3 regions of the Streptomyces sp. NPDC127177 genome follow, and region 1 is predicted to be linked to each of the others. Evidence: riboswitches for the same ligand, from Rfam matches in the RefSeq annotation. Region 1 holds a riboswitch; each other region holds the start of a gene.
The links. A riboswitch is a leader RNA that binds a small molecule or an ion and turns the genes downstream of it on or off. The one in region 1 is predicted to bind cobalamin.
Positions count from the first base shown of each region.

Region 2: another riboswitch for cobalamin. It lies ahead of metE (5-methyltetrahydropteroyltriglutamate--homocysteine S-methyltransferase); the one in region 1 lies ahead of ACFVJX_RS25800 (cobalamin biosynthesis protein).
Region 3: another riboswitch for cobalamin. It lies ahead of ACFVJX_RS06020 (ABC transporter substrate-binding protein); the one in region 1 lies ahead of ACFVJX_RS25800 (cobalamin biosynthesis protein).

Region 1 covers NZ_JBHXUW010000046.1:18,551-23,149, forward strand. Annotated here, with positions in the region: gene ACFVJX_RS25795 (cobyric acid synthase) at 1-760, opposite strand, end outside; gene ACFVJX_RS25800 (cobalamin biosynthesis protein) at 757-1,755, opposite strand; cobalamin riboswitch at 1,900-2,032, opposite strand; gene ACFVJX_RS25805 (hypothetical protein) at 2,193-2,426, opposite strand; gene ACFVJX_RS25810 (anion permease) at 2,440-3,705, opposite strand; gene ACFVJX_RS25815 (class II aldolase/adducin family protein) at 3,942-4,599, shown strand, end outside.
Region 2 covers NZ_JBHXUW010000009.1:87,297-91,895, forward strand. Annotated here, with positions in the region: gene metE (5-methyltetrahydropteroyltriglutamate--homocysteine S-methyltransferase) at 1-1,879, opposite strand, end outside; cobalamin riboswitch at 2,042-2,258, opposite strand; gene ACFVJX_RS08770 (hypothetical protein) at 2,549-2,794, shown strand; gene ACFVJX_RS08775 (VOC family protein) at 2,836-3,618, shown strand; gene ACFVJX_RS08780 (VOC family protein) at 3,709-4,092, opposite strand; gene ACFVJX_RS08785 (endonuclease) at 4,238-4,599, shown strand, end outside.
Region 3 covers NZ_JBHXUW010000005.1:151,983-156,581, forward strand. Annotated here, with positions in the region: gene ACFVJX_RS06020 (ABC transporter substrate-binding protein) at 1-1,374, opposite strand, end outside; cobalamin riboswitch at 1,407-1,593, opposite strand; gene ACFVJX_RS06025 (GH25 family lysozyme) at 2,031-2,870, shown strand; gene ACFVJX_RS06030 (glycoside hydrolase) at 3,237-4,013, shown strand; gene ACFVJX_RS06035 (dihydrofolate reductase family protein) at 4,127-4,599, shown strand, end outside.

The sequences.
Region 1 (4,599 bases):
GAGCGAGGACCGACTCCCGTACGGTGCCGCGCATCGAGACCCGCAGGCCGTCCTCCTCGTCGATGCCGAGCCCATGGGCGTACGGCAGCACACCGTAGGTCGGCCGTCCGGTGAGACCGAGCAGCATGTCCAGGCCGGGCTCCAGCAGCGACACGTCGCCGCGGAACTTGTTGACCAGGTATCCGGCGATCAGCGCCTGGTCCTCGGCGGCGAGCAGCGCCGTCGTCCCGAAGAAAGAGGCGAAGACCCCGCCTCGGTCGATGTCGCCGACGACCACCACCGGGAAGCGTGCCGCCCGTGCGATGCCCATGTTCACGATGTCCGTGCGCCGAAGGTTGATCTCGGCCGGACTGCCCGCCCCCTCGCAGATCACCGCGTCATACGTGCCCCGAAGCTGCTCCAGGCAGTCCACGACGGTGGACAGCAGCGTCTCCTGCCGGCCGCCGTGGTAGCCGCGCGCACTCATCTCGCCGACCGGACGCCCCATCAGGACGACCTGGCTGGAGCGGTCGCTGCCGGGCTTGAGCAGCACCGGGTTCATCAGCGCGGTCGGCTCCACCCGGGCGGCCTGGGCCTGCATGGCCTGGGCGCGGCCGATCTCGGCGCCCTCGCGGGTGACGAAGGAGTTCAGGGACATGTTCTGCGCCTTGAACGGCGCGACCTTCACGCCCCGGCGCACCAGCCAGCGGCAGATGCCCGCGGTGACGACGCTCTTGCCCGCGTCCGATGTGGTCCCGGCGACCAGCAGTCCGCCGCTCATGTCGCTCTCCGTCCTGAGATGCGGGGCGCCTTTGGGCGCGTGCGGGCGATCCGTCGTGCGGCGAGCCCCGCGCCCAGGCGGGCGGCCACGCTGACCCCGAGGGCCAGCACGCCCACCCGGCGCGACAGCCGTACGGCACGTTCGATGTCCCGGGTCCCGACGGCCCGGCCGGTCTCCCCGTTGAGCACGGGGCGGTGCTCGACCCGGCCGCCGTAGGCGAGGGTCCCGCCGAGACGTACGCCGAGGGCGCCCGCGAAAGAGGCTTCCACGGGACCGGCGTTGGGGCTCGGGTGCTTGTCCGCGTCCGCCCGCCAGGCCCGCAGCGCGCCCCCGGGGCGCCCTCCGGCGGCGACGGCGAGCACGGCCGTCAGCCGGGCGCCGGGCCAGCCCGCGAGGTCGTCGAGGCGGGCCGAGGCCCAGCCGTAGCGCAGGTAGCGGGGCGACCTGTGGCCGACCATGGCGTCAAGGGTGTTGGCGGCCCGGAAGCCGACCAGTCCGGGCACGCCGCCCAGCGCACCCCACACCAGTGCGCCGACCACGGCGTCCGAGGTGTTCTCGGCGACGGACTCCACGACGGCGCGGGCGATCCCCGGCCCGTCCAGGGACTGCGGGTCGCGGCCGCACAGATGCGGCAGCCGCTCCCGGGCCAGTTCGACGTCCCCGGCGGCGAGCGCCCCGCCGATGGCGCGCGCCTCGCGCCCCAGCGACGTACCGCCGACCACGGACCAGGTGGCGGCGGCGGTCAGGGCGACGGACGCGGCGGGACGGCCGCGCAGCGCGCGGGCGGCCAGGGCGGCACCCCCCGCGGCGCCTCCGGCGCAGACCAGGGTGTGCAGTGCGCCCCACCCGCGGTGGTCGCGCCACAGACGGCGTTCGACGCCTGCCGCGGCCCGCCCGAAAGCGGCGACCGGATGTCCCCGGCGGGGATCACCGAGCAGCAGATCGCCGATCAGACCGGCCGTGGCGCCGTACGCGAAGATGCGATCGGCACGCACGGTTCAGCCGGCCGTTGCGCCTCGAAGGACCTTCGTACAGGCAGTGCGTGGAAGGAGTGGCACGGGAACGGGCGCACGGCGGCCGGGCATGGCGATATGTCCTCACTCAGGGTCCGCGCCCTGGTTCGACGTGACCGGCGACGAGAGTCTCCTGGCTTCCGGATCCGCAGTTCCCCCGGTCTTCCAGTCCGCTTGCGTGGACCGTGACTTCCGGTGGTGGGGGACTGCTCCCCGGTGACAGTGGCGGGACCGCGCCGGATTCGCACCGGCTTCCTCTGCTGTCGCCGTAATTGGCTCCGGCAGTCCACCACGCTCCGCGAACGTCAGTCAACCTGCCGTTGACCTGCGACGGTGCAGTGTGCTGAGACGCACATCGGGCCGGGCGCACCCGAGGTGCGTCCGGCCCGATGCGGTGGATCGTCGAAAGGGCTGTGGTGTCAGGCGACGATCAGGTAGATGCCGTACGCGACCGCCGCCGCGCACAGCCCGAAGCAGACGTACGCGCCCGCGCGGGCCAGCATCAGGGACCCGCCGGCCCGGCCGTCCTGCGCGGCCGGTTCCGGCTGCCTGGAGAGGCCGGCGATGCCGAGGGTGAAGAGGCCCACCAGGGCGACGGTGGCGACGAGAGAGACGCCGAACACGGTGCCGAGGGCTGCCCAGTCGATGTTCATTCGGGTTCTGTCCTTACACCGTGGCGGGTCGGGCGGGGTCGGCCACGGCCGGGGCCGGGATGGTGGCCGTGAGGTCGTGGGCCTGGGCGGCCGCGGTGGGCGGCGGGCTGACGGCCGCGATGGCGGTGGTGACGACGCCCGCGGGCTCGGCGATCGGCGCGTCCTGGCCGGTGGGGCCGACGTCGTCCTGGCCGACGGGCTTGCGGCGCGACAGGATCCAGATCGCTCCGGAGCCCGCGACGAGCAGCGCGGCGACGAGCACGACACCCCAGGTGCCCTGCTTGGTGAGGTACTCCGCCCCCGCGCCGACCAGTCCGGCGGCCGGCAGGGTCAGGCCCCAGGCGACGAACATCCGGGTGGCGGTGGACCAGCGGACCACTCCGCCCCGGCGGCCGAGGCCGGCGCCCATCACCGCGCCGGAGCAGGACTGGGTGGTGGAGAGGGAGAAGCCGAGGTGGGAGGAGGCCAGGATGACCGTGGCCGCACTGGTCTGGGCGGCGAAGCCCTGCGGCGGCTTGAGCTCGGTGAGGCCACTGCCCATGGTGCGGATGATGCGCCAGCCGCCCAGGTAGGTGCCGAGCGCGATGGCCATACCGGCGCTGACGATGACCCAGACGGGCGGGTTGGAACCGGGGGAGAGGACCCCGCCGGTGACCAGGGCCAGCGTGATGATGCCCATGGTCTTCTGCGCGTCGTTCGTGCCGTGGGCGAGGGAGACCAGTCCGGCGGAGGCGATCTGTCCGGCGCGGTAGCCCTTGGCGGTCGCCTTCTGCTGGGCGCCGTCGCGGGCCTGCCCGCCGATCCGGTACGTCAGCTTGGTGGCCAGCAGCGCGGCCAGACCGGCGACGACCGGGGCGGCGACCGCGGGGAGCAGCACCTTGGTGACGACGGTGCCGCCGTTGACCGACGACCAGCCGGCGGACATCACCGCTGCGCCGATCAGACCGCCGAAGAGGGCGTGCGAGGAGCTGGAGGGGAGTCCGACCAGCCAGGTCAGCAGATTCCACAGGATGGCGCCGACGAGCGCCGCGAAGATGACCTCGGTTCTGAGGCCGTTCTCATTGATGATCCCGCCGGAGATCGTCTTGGCGACCTCCACCGACAGGAACGCGCCTACGAGGTTGAGAACGGCGGACATCGCCACCGCTGTCTTGGGTTTGAGTGCGCCGGTCGAGATGGTCGTGGCCATCGCGTTGGCGGTGTCGTGGAAACCGTTCGTGAAATCGAACACTAGAGCTGTCACGATCACAATCGCGAGCAGCAGCGTGATGTGTTCCATTTACCCAGGCAATCGTTCGACGGCAGTGGCACGTGGAACGTAGGCAACCTGAGTGAACGGAAGATGAACTGAGCAGGGCGTTGTGGTGACTCCGGTCGCGGCGGCGGCACGCCGTCCGGCCGGCGCGTGACGACGGGGGGCGGGCGGAGGGCAGTGCGGGCCCCGATTCCGGGGCCGGGACGGACCCTCGGGGGAGGCGGAATCATGGGCTGCTCATCGGTGGAAAGGATCTTCGTATGAGCGAGCGGCGACGCGGCCCGGTCGAACAGGCCGGGGACATCGAACGCGGTGGGGGCACCGGACAGCCCGGGGGCACCGGACGGGCCGGGGACATCCGGGACATCGAACGAGCCTGGGAGGCGGTCGTCTCCACCGCACGCAGGACGGCGGCCGACGGTCTGGTCGTCGGGACCTCGGGCAACGTGTCGGCCCGGGTCGGCGGGATCGTGCTGGTCACCCCGAGCGGAGTGCCGTACGACCGGCTCCGCCCCGAGGACGCCGTCGGGGTCGACCTGGAGGGCAACCGGGTCCTGGGCGAACTGGCCCCGACCAGCGAGCTGCCGCTCCACCTCGCCGTCTACCGGAACACCGGGGCGGCCGCCGTGGTACACACCCACGCGGTGCACGCCACGGCCGTCTCCACGCTGGTGGGCGAGGTTCCGCCGGTCCACTACGCGGCCGCGCTGCTGGGCGGTCCCGTGCGGGTCGCGGCCTACGCCCGCTACGGCACCGACGAGCTGGCCCGGAACATGCTGGCGGCCCTGCGCGACCGCACCGGCTGCCTGCTCGCCAACCACGGGACCGTCACCTACGGATCCACCCTCGACGAGGCGTACGACCGCACCGCCCAGCTCGAATGGCTGTGCCGCCTCTGGCTCGCCGCGAGCTCCGTCC
Region 2 (4,599 bases), on a different contig from region 1:
CCGCGCGCAGGGGCAGCGTCTCGCGCAGGGCGGGCTCGTCGACCTGGATGACCGAAGTCCCCGCCGCCTCGAGGTCGTCGACCTCGTCACGCAGCGCCAGGGCGACCTGCCGGGCGGTGTCGCCGAGGGGCTGGTCGTCCCGGACGAAGGACCAGGCCAGCATCGTGACGGGCCCGGTCAGCATGCCCTTGACGGGACGGCCGGTGAGCGACTGGGCGTACGAGGTCCAGCGCACCGTCATCGGCCCGGGGCGGGAGATGTCTCCCGCGAGCACCGGCGGGCGGACGTAGCGGGTGCCGTAGGACTGGACCCAGCCGTGCTGGGTGGCGAGGTAGCCGGTGAGCTGCTCCGCGAAGTACTGCACCATGTCGTTGCGTTCGGGCTCGCCGTGCACCAGGACGTCGATGCCGGTCTTCTCCTGGAAGGAGATGACCTCGCCGATCTCGGCCCTGATCCGTTCCTCGTAACCGGCCGTGTCGATGCGGCCCGCCCGCAGGTCCGCGCGGGCCGTGCGCAGCTCAGGGGTCTGCGGGAACGAGCCGATGGTGGTCGTGGGCAGCAGCGGCAGCCCGAGATGGGCCCGCTGCGCGGCGGCCCGTTCGGTGTACGGCTGGGAGCGACGGCCGTCGGCGTCGGTGACGGCCGCAGTCCTGGCCCGGACAGCGGGGTCGCGGGTGAGGGGGGAGTTCCTGCGGGAGGCGAGGTCGGCGCGGTTGGCGGCGATCTCCGCTGTGACGGCGTCGGTGCCCCGGGCCAGCCCCCTGGCCAGGGTGACGACCTCCGCCGTCTTCTGTTCGGCGAAGGCGAGCCAGCGCAGGACCTGGGGGTCGATGTCCCTCTCGGCCGCCGCGTCGAGGGGCACGTGCAGCAGGGAGCAGGACGCGGCCACGTCGACCCGGTCGGCGAGGCCGAGCAGGGTGGCGAGAGTGGAGAGGGACTTCTCGTAGTCGTTGATCCAGATGTTGCGGCCGTTGACGACGCCCGCGACGAGCCGCTTGCCGGGCAGCCCGCCGGCGGCGGCGAGGTCCTCGAGATTGGCGGCCGCCGCGTCCGTGAAGTCCAGGGCAAGCCCCTCGACAGGGGCCTTCGCCAGGACGGACAGGGCATCGCCGAGCCGGTCGAAGTAGGAGGCGACGAGGAGCCGCGGACGGTCCGTCAGGGAGCCGAGGTCACGGTAGGCGCGGGTGGCGGCGTTCAGTTCGGCCGGGGTGCGGTCCTGGACGAGCGCGGGCTCGTCGATCTGCACCCATTCGGCGCCTGCGGCGCGCAGATCGGCGAGTACCTCCGCGTACACCGGCAGCAGCCGGTCCAGCAGGGTGAGCGGTGCGAAGTCGGCCGGCACTCCCGGCGCGGGCTTGGCCAGCAGCAGGTAGGTGACGGGGCCGACGAGCACCGGCCGGGCGGTGTGCCCGAGCGCGAGGGCTTCGCCGAGCTCGTTGACCTGCTTGGTGGAGTCGGCGGTGAAGACGGTGTCAGGACCGAGCTCGGGGACGAGGTAGTGGTAGTTGGTGTCGAACCACTTGGTCATCTCCAGCGGCGCCACGTCCTGCGTGCCGCGGGCCATCGCGAAGTAGCCGTCCAGCGCGTCGGTTCCGACGGCCGCACGGTGTCGCAGGGGGACCGCGCCGACCATGACGCTGGTGTCCAGGACGTGGTCGTAGTACGAGAAGTCGCCGGTCGGTACCTCGTGGACCCCGGCGTCCGCCAGCCGCCGCCAGTTGGAGCGGCGCAGACCGGCCGCCGTCTCCCGGAGGGCGTCGGCGGTGACACGGCCCTTCCAGTAGCCCTCGATGGCCTTCTTCAGTTCCCGGTTCGGGCCCTGGCGGGGGTAGCCGTACACGGTGGCTCGTGCTGCCGCGGCTGCGGGCTTCGCTGTCACGGAACTCTCCTTCGCGAGATGACTCCTGAACATCCCGGGACGGGACGCGGACGCGAAGGGGTGACGAACCGGACGGATCCCGGCCGCGCCCTCGGCGCGGTCCTCCGTACGGTATGCACGCCGACCCGCCCACGAGGTCACCGGGATCTCCGCACACGAGTGGGTCGCGTGCGGGCAACGGGCAGGTCTTCGGACTCGCGGGCAGGTCCGCCGAGGCGGACACCTACTGGCCGTCGCTTCCCAGATCCGACCGGATCCAGTGCGTATGACGGCGGTCGTTCCCACTCACCGCTGCGGGGCAGTCCCGGAATCACACCGGGTTCCCTCTTGCGACGCGCCTGCCTGGCGGACAGGGCGAACCAGCTGCACGGGCCAGACTAGAGGGTCGTCCACGCCCCGGGCACCGCCGTTCACATTCCGGAACGTGAAATGAGACACGGGTCGGTGTCACGGCCTGGCCGGAGCCCGCCCCCACGCCGCGGTCCGGCGGGTACGCGGGACGCTCGCTCGAAGAGCGTGATCCGCGCTCCTGTGGGACGAATGTATTGCCCCCGGGCCGCCGCAGCCGCTGATCAGTGACCGTCCGGTTCCGCGAGGGGCCGCGCATCATCGCCGGCCGCCCGGGTACGCGCACCGGGCACCCACCCCGCCGGAGGAAGCGAGAACACCGTGAAGGAACCTCAGCCGAGAGACCCCGAGGACAGTGCGGACCCGATTCCGAGGGACCCGCCCGACCAGCAGGCCGCCGAGGACGAGGACCCCTGGGACGTGGTCGGTGGCTCGGCTCGGCCGGACGCCGACGAGAAGCCCGATTCGAAGATTCCCGACACGGACGAGGCCGGCACCGGCCGGCGGGGCTCCCCGCATCCGGGCCACCACCCCGAGCACCCGGTTCCCGACGAACCGTCCGGCTGACACCCACGACACGACGCGGCGAAGGCCGCGAAGGAGAACTGATGTCTACGTCCGCTGCGGATCAGGTCGTACCTGTCCCGGGCCTCCCGTGCTGGGTCAACCTGATGGTCGGTGACCTGTCCGCCGCCCGGACCTTCTACACGGCGGTGCTCGGCTGGGACTTCCGGGCCAGTTCCCTGGGCGGTGAGTTCCTCGTCGCGTCGTCCGGGGGTGAACCCGTGGCGGGGATCGGGGCCCAGCGGCCGGGGCTCTCCCCGTCCTCGGTGTGGACGCCGTACTTCGCGGTGCGGGACGCCGACGTGACGGCGGCGCGAATCCGGGACCGGGGCGCCACCATGGCGGTCGGGCCGATGGCGCTCGGCGAGGGCCGCGCCGGACTGGCAGCGGACCGGGACGGGGCCACGTTCGGATTCTGGGAGGGTCCCGCACTGGCCTGGTCGCCGGGCGAGGGCAGCGCCCCCGCCCGTATCGACCTGCAGACCCGTGACGTGTTCGATGCCGCGGTGTTCTACGGGGAGGTCTTCGGCTGGGCCGCGGGAGCGGACTTCGACATCGTGCACCGGCACGACCACGTGGTCGTCGAACGGGACGGACGAGCGGTTCTCTCACTGCGTGGCGGTGGCGTGCAGACGTCCCCGCAGACACACCTGCGACCGCGCTGGCTCGTGAACTTCACCGTCGACGACGTCGAGCGGGCGGTTGTCGCCGCGGTCGAGGCGGGCGGCAGCAGGCCCGAGCCCTCAGCCGCCTCCTGGACGCCGAAGGGTTTCTCGCGCACTCTGCAGGATCCGGACGGCGGGCTGTTCACGCTCTCCCAGCGGTAGGGGTGAGGAGGCAGCCGATACCCAGCACCCGGCTTCACCCGAACGGGTGAGTGGTCCGGGATCGGGCCCGCCGGCTCGCGGGCCCCGTGGTCAGACGGGCCGGACCCGGGTGCGCAGCAGGCAGAACTCGTTGCCCTCCGGGTCGGCCAGGACGTGCCAGCTCTCGTCACCGCTCTGGCCGACATCGGCGGGCCTGGCGCCGAGCCCGAGCAACCGGTCGAGTTCGGCGTCCTGGTCGAGGTCGGTGGGACTGACGTCGATGTGCAGCGGGAGCTTCCCCGGCCTCGGGTCGCTGCTGGGACTCAGGACGAGAGTGGGCTGCGGACCGCCGAAGCCGGCGTCGGGCGGCCCGATCTCGATGCTCCCGTCGTCCTCCCGGCCGAGTTCGGCGTAGCCGAGGACCTCGCCCCAGAACACGGCGAGCAGTTCGGGATCGGCGGCGTCGATGACCAGTTCGGAGATGCGGCATGCCATGGCCGGCAGTGTACGTGGACAGCCGGGCCGGGTCCGGGAACACGGCGGCCTGCCGGTCTCCGCGACAAGGACCCCGGGCCCGCGCGGAGGTAAAATTGCCGGTGGCCGGGTGACGCCCTCAATTCGGACGAGCCGGAGGACCATGATGCCCCGGACAGTGAAAGCGAAGCGTCTGCTCGAGGAGCACGGGCAGACCTATGCCGAGGAAGCCGGCATCCGGCTGCGGAACACGCCGGCACCGCTGTATCAACTGCTGACCCTCTGTGTGCTGTTCTCGGTGCCCATCAAGGCGGACATCGCGGTGGCCGCCGCCCGGCAGCTGTTCGGCGCCGGGATGCGCACGCCCCGGGCCATGGCGGCCTCCTCCTGGCAGGACCGGGTGGATGCTCTCGGCCGGGCCCACTACCGCCGCTACGACGAGAGCACGGCCACCGCGCTGGGGGACGGGGCGCGACTTACTCTCGACCGGTATCGCGGAGACCTGCGGAGGCTGCGTGACACGTCCGG
Region 3 (4,599 bases), on a different contig from region 1:
GCGGGCGCGGTCCAGCAGAGCGTCGAACTTCTTGGAGGCGTACTGGGTCTGGTTGCGGGCGGCGCCGCCGCGGACTCTTTGCTGGAGGAAGTCGGAGACGGGCAGGGTGGAGGTGGTGTTGAAGGCGGCGACGCCCTTGGTCTTGATCTCGCTGAAGTAGGTGCTGGCTGCCCGGGTGTTGGCGGTCACCTTCAGCCCGACCTCCCGTAGCTGGCGTGCCATCAGGTCCGCCGCTGGTTCCCACGCGGCGTCGACCGCGCTGGTCTCCACCGTGATGTGCGCCCCGTCCGCGCCGGCGGCCCGCACCAGCTTGCGCGCCTCGTCGATGTCGCGTTCGCGGGGCGCGATGTCGTCGGGATAGCCGCGCAGCCCCATACCGAACAGGTCGTTGCCGGCCTCACCGTGGCCGGCCAGGGCGATACGGACGAGGGCCGGCCGGTCGATGCCCAGCTGCACGGCACGTATCAGGCGCGGGTCGTCGAACGGGGCGCGGCCGGTACGCAGCAGGAGCTGCTGGGCGGTGGCGCGCGCGGCCGTCAGCAGGCGGATCGAGCCGTCCTTCTTCAGCCGCTCCACGGAGGCCCCGGCCATGTCGGCCGCGTAGTGCACCTGTCCCGACAGCAGCGCGTTGAGCCGGGCCGATTCCTCGTTCGCGGGAACGATCTCCAGCTCGGCGATGTGCGGGGCGCCGTCCCAGTGGTCCGCCCACCGCCGGTAGCGGGCGGTGCCGCCGGGAGTGAACGACACGTAGGTGAAGGGGCCGGAACCGACGGGCTTGCGGAAGTCCGTCGTACCGTCGGGGATTATCTCGGTGCCGGGTCCGGCGAACACGGTGGGGAACTCGAAGTTCGGCGCCTTGAGCACGAAGGTGACGGACCGCTCACTGTCCGCCCGGCTCGCGGTGAGGTCGATGGCCGACAGCAGTACCTGCGAGGGCGAACCGACCTCGGGGTCCGCGGCGCGCCGGTAGCTGTAGAGGACGTCCTCGGCGGTGACCGGCTTCCCGTCGTGGAAGCGGGCCGCACGCAGCCGCACGCGCCACCGGGTACCGGAGGCGTCGCTCTCCCAGGACTCCGCGAGCCGTTCGCGTACCGACATGTCATCGGCGTACGTGCCCAGCGTGTCGTAGAGGGCCTTGGCGCGGGCCTGGTCGACGAAGTTGGGGGCGACGTGCGGGTCCAGGGTCTCCTGGGAGCCACCCGACGTGAACGCGGCACGGAACCGGTCGCCGCTCCCGCCGTCCTTCGTGTCGCCGCCACAGCCGGTGAGCAGGCCGGACGCTGCCAGCGCCAGTGCCCCTCCGGCGGCCAGCACGGCTCGTCTGCCGGGTTGCGGCCGGTCCTCGGGGCCCGTCCTGAGGGCATGCGTCGTCACAGTCGATCCTCTCCGGGGTGTCCTCGCCCCTGAACGTCAGACCGGCGACGGGTCAGTCTCCTGGCTCCCGGATCGTCGCTCGCCTCCGCCTTCCCGCCCGCGGACGCGGACAGTGGCGTGCAGGAGATTCGCTCCCCGGTCACAGTGGCGGGACCGCGCCGGAATCGCACCGGCTTCCTGGTCCCCATCGCCTTGTGGGCTCATTGTGACGCACGGGGTGACGGGGGCCGGAGCCCGGTCACCCTCCACCGGCCTCGGCAGCCGGAGCCGGCCGCCCACGGCATCGAGCGGGGGCGACACCCGCCGTCTTCTGCCGCAAGAAGTTTCACGACGGAGAAAGTTCTCGGCCGGTACCTGCCGTAATCGCAGCTGAGCGACTTCTCCACCGGTCTAGACCTTAGAGGTACACCGGTGCCCCCTTTACGTGGCGAGCCGGTCCGTGCGTCACTCATGACGTGTCCGCATCAACATGCTCCTCGTGCGGCACGGTCAGCTGACGGAACGTTCGCACCGCCATCCCTCGCGTATCGGATCCGCACCGGCGCTCGCCGCCGGCCCTTCCGCTACGCGGGTAGATCCATCGTCCGCATCGTCACACCAGGAGGAACCCGTTGTTAACTCGAACCCACAACCCCAGACCCGCACTGCGCAAGATGATGGTGGCCGGGATCCTCGGGCTGACCATGGGGCTCGTCCCGTTCGTGTCGGCCGGCCCGGCAGCGGCACAACCCGTACGCGCAAGCGGCGACATCCCCCTCGGTGACGGCTACATGGGCGCCGGTTACCTCGCCGACGGCGAGAGCTTCAAGGCGGACACGCGGCAGGTGTCGCCCACCACCGAGGACGACGTGTCGACGAAGGCGACGCTCGCAGGCGTCGACGTGTCGCACTACCAGGGGACGATCAACTGGGCGTCGGTGAAGGCGGCGGGAATCCAGTTCGCCTACATCAAGGCGACGGAGTCCACCACCTACAAGGACCCGACTTTCAACACCAACTACGTCAACGCGTACAACGCGAAGGTGATCCGGGGCGCTTACCACTTCGCGCGCCCCAACCTCTCCACCGGGGCGACGCAGGCCAACTACTTCGCCAGTAACGGCGGAGCGTGGTCCCGGGACAATCTGACGCTGCCCGGGATGCTCGACCTGGAGGGCGGCTGCTACGGCAAGACGGCCGCCGCCATGCAGTCGTGGATCCTCGACTTCTACAACACGTACAAGTCCCGGACGGGCCGCGACGTAGTCATCTACACCAGCGCCAGCTGGTGGAGTTCCTGCACCGGCGGATGGAGCGGCATGTCCGCCCGCAGCCCCCTCTTCGTGGCGCACTGGACCAGCGCGTCCAACCCCTCCGTTCCGGCGGGCTTCCCGTACTGGACCTTCTGGCAGTACACCGACTCCGGCTCGGTGGGCGGCATCTCCGGCGCCGTGGACCGCGACCGGTTCAGCGGTGACGCCAGCCGCCTGCTGGCCCTGGCCAACAACACCGCCTGACGTACCGGCGGACACACCGGCCCGCCGCGGGCCATCCGGGTGCCCCGGTCGGATTCATCCGGCCGGGGCACCCCTCGTGCACCGTCGGTGCGCACCTGGGACGGGAGTCGCGCCTGGCCGAAAGACGCCGACGGCTCAGCGGTGAGGCGGAGGAAGGGAGCCGATGGGGCAGGCCCCTCGCCCCGTACGTACGGAATCCACAGGTTCGCCGACACGGACGCAACGACTAGTTCGCGCCATTGGAGCACGACTCCTTGCCGTGGGCGTCGCGGACTTCGTACGGTGCCCTTGCGCTTGGGAGCGCTCCCATAGCATGACGGACCCCCACGGTCCTCCCCCCACCCCTGCTTGACGGAAGGAACTCCCATGAATGCCACGCGCCGCAGGAGCTACCGTGCCCGCCCACTGCTCGCGGCCCTCGTGCTGATCGCCGGTTCGGCGACCGGCATGGCGGCGACGGCCGGCTCGGCCAGTGCCGACGCACAGACCTGTGAGCAGTTCGGCACGGCCACCACCCCGGGTGGCTACATCGTCCAGAACAACGCCTGGGGCACCAGTGACCCGCAGTGCGTCAACCAGGTGGGCGACGGGTTCGAACTCACCACCGCCGACGGTTCCGTGTCCACGGGCGGCGCCCCGAAGTCGTACCCGTCGATCTTCACCGGCTGCCACTACACCGTCTGCTCCCCGGGCACGGCGCTGCCCAAGCAGGTCAGCGCGATCGGCAGCGCGCCCACCCAGATCGAGTACAAGTACACCGACGGGGCCGTCTACGACGCCGCCTTCGACATCTGGCTCGACCCGGCGCCCAAGACGGACGGGGTCAACCAGACGGAGATCATGATCTGGCTGAACAAGGTCGGTCCCATCCAGCCGATCGGCTCCAGCACGGGCACGGCCACGATCGCCGGTCAGACGTGGGACGTCTGGAAGGGCAACAACGGCGGCAACGACGTCGTCTCCTACGTCGCCCCCTCCGCCCTGCCGGGGCTGACCTTTGACGTCAAGGACTTCGTCAACGGCGCCATCTCCGAGGGACTGGCCACGCCGGAGTGGTACCTCACCAGCGTGCAGGCCGGCTTCGAGCCGTGGGAGAACGGTGCGGGGCTGGCGGTCACGAAGTTCTCCGCGGGCGTCAACTGATCCGAAAGAGTGGTGGTGGCCCACCTGGGCGATGAGTTCCGTCGCGGTTGCCGGTCTGTACTCACAGAATCGGTCAACCGCGCGGGACTCCCCCGGCGCTCAAGGAGAGCATCATGTCCACCACCTACACCTTCGACGTCTTCTCCAGCCTCGACGGCTACGGCGCCGCCGACGGCGACTGGTCCGGCTACTGGGGCAAGCAGGGCCCCGAGCTCCTCGACCACCGTCTGGCGCTGTACGCCGAGGATCAGCGCATGGTCCTCGGTGCCAACACGTACCGGGCGTTCGCACAGATGCTCGCGTCCGGCACCGAGGAGTCCGAGGTGCGTGACCCGTGGGTCACGCGGCTGTGGAACCTCCCGGCGACGGTGATCTCGACCACCCTGGAGGAACCCCTCGACTGGCCGGACGCGAGCGTCGTGAGCGGTGACGCCGTGGACGTTGTCGCCCGGCTCAAGGAGGAGTCCGACGTGCCGTTGCGCTCGCACGGCAGCCTGTCGATGAACCGGGCCCTGATGGCCGCCGGGCTGGTCGACCGGGTCCAGGTGACGCTGTTCCCCGTGATCACCGGCCGGACCGGGCTGCA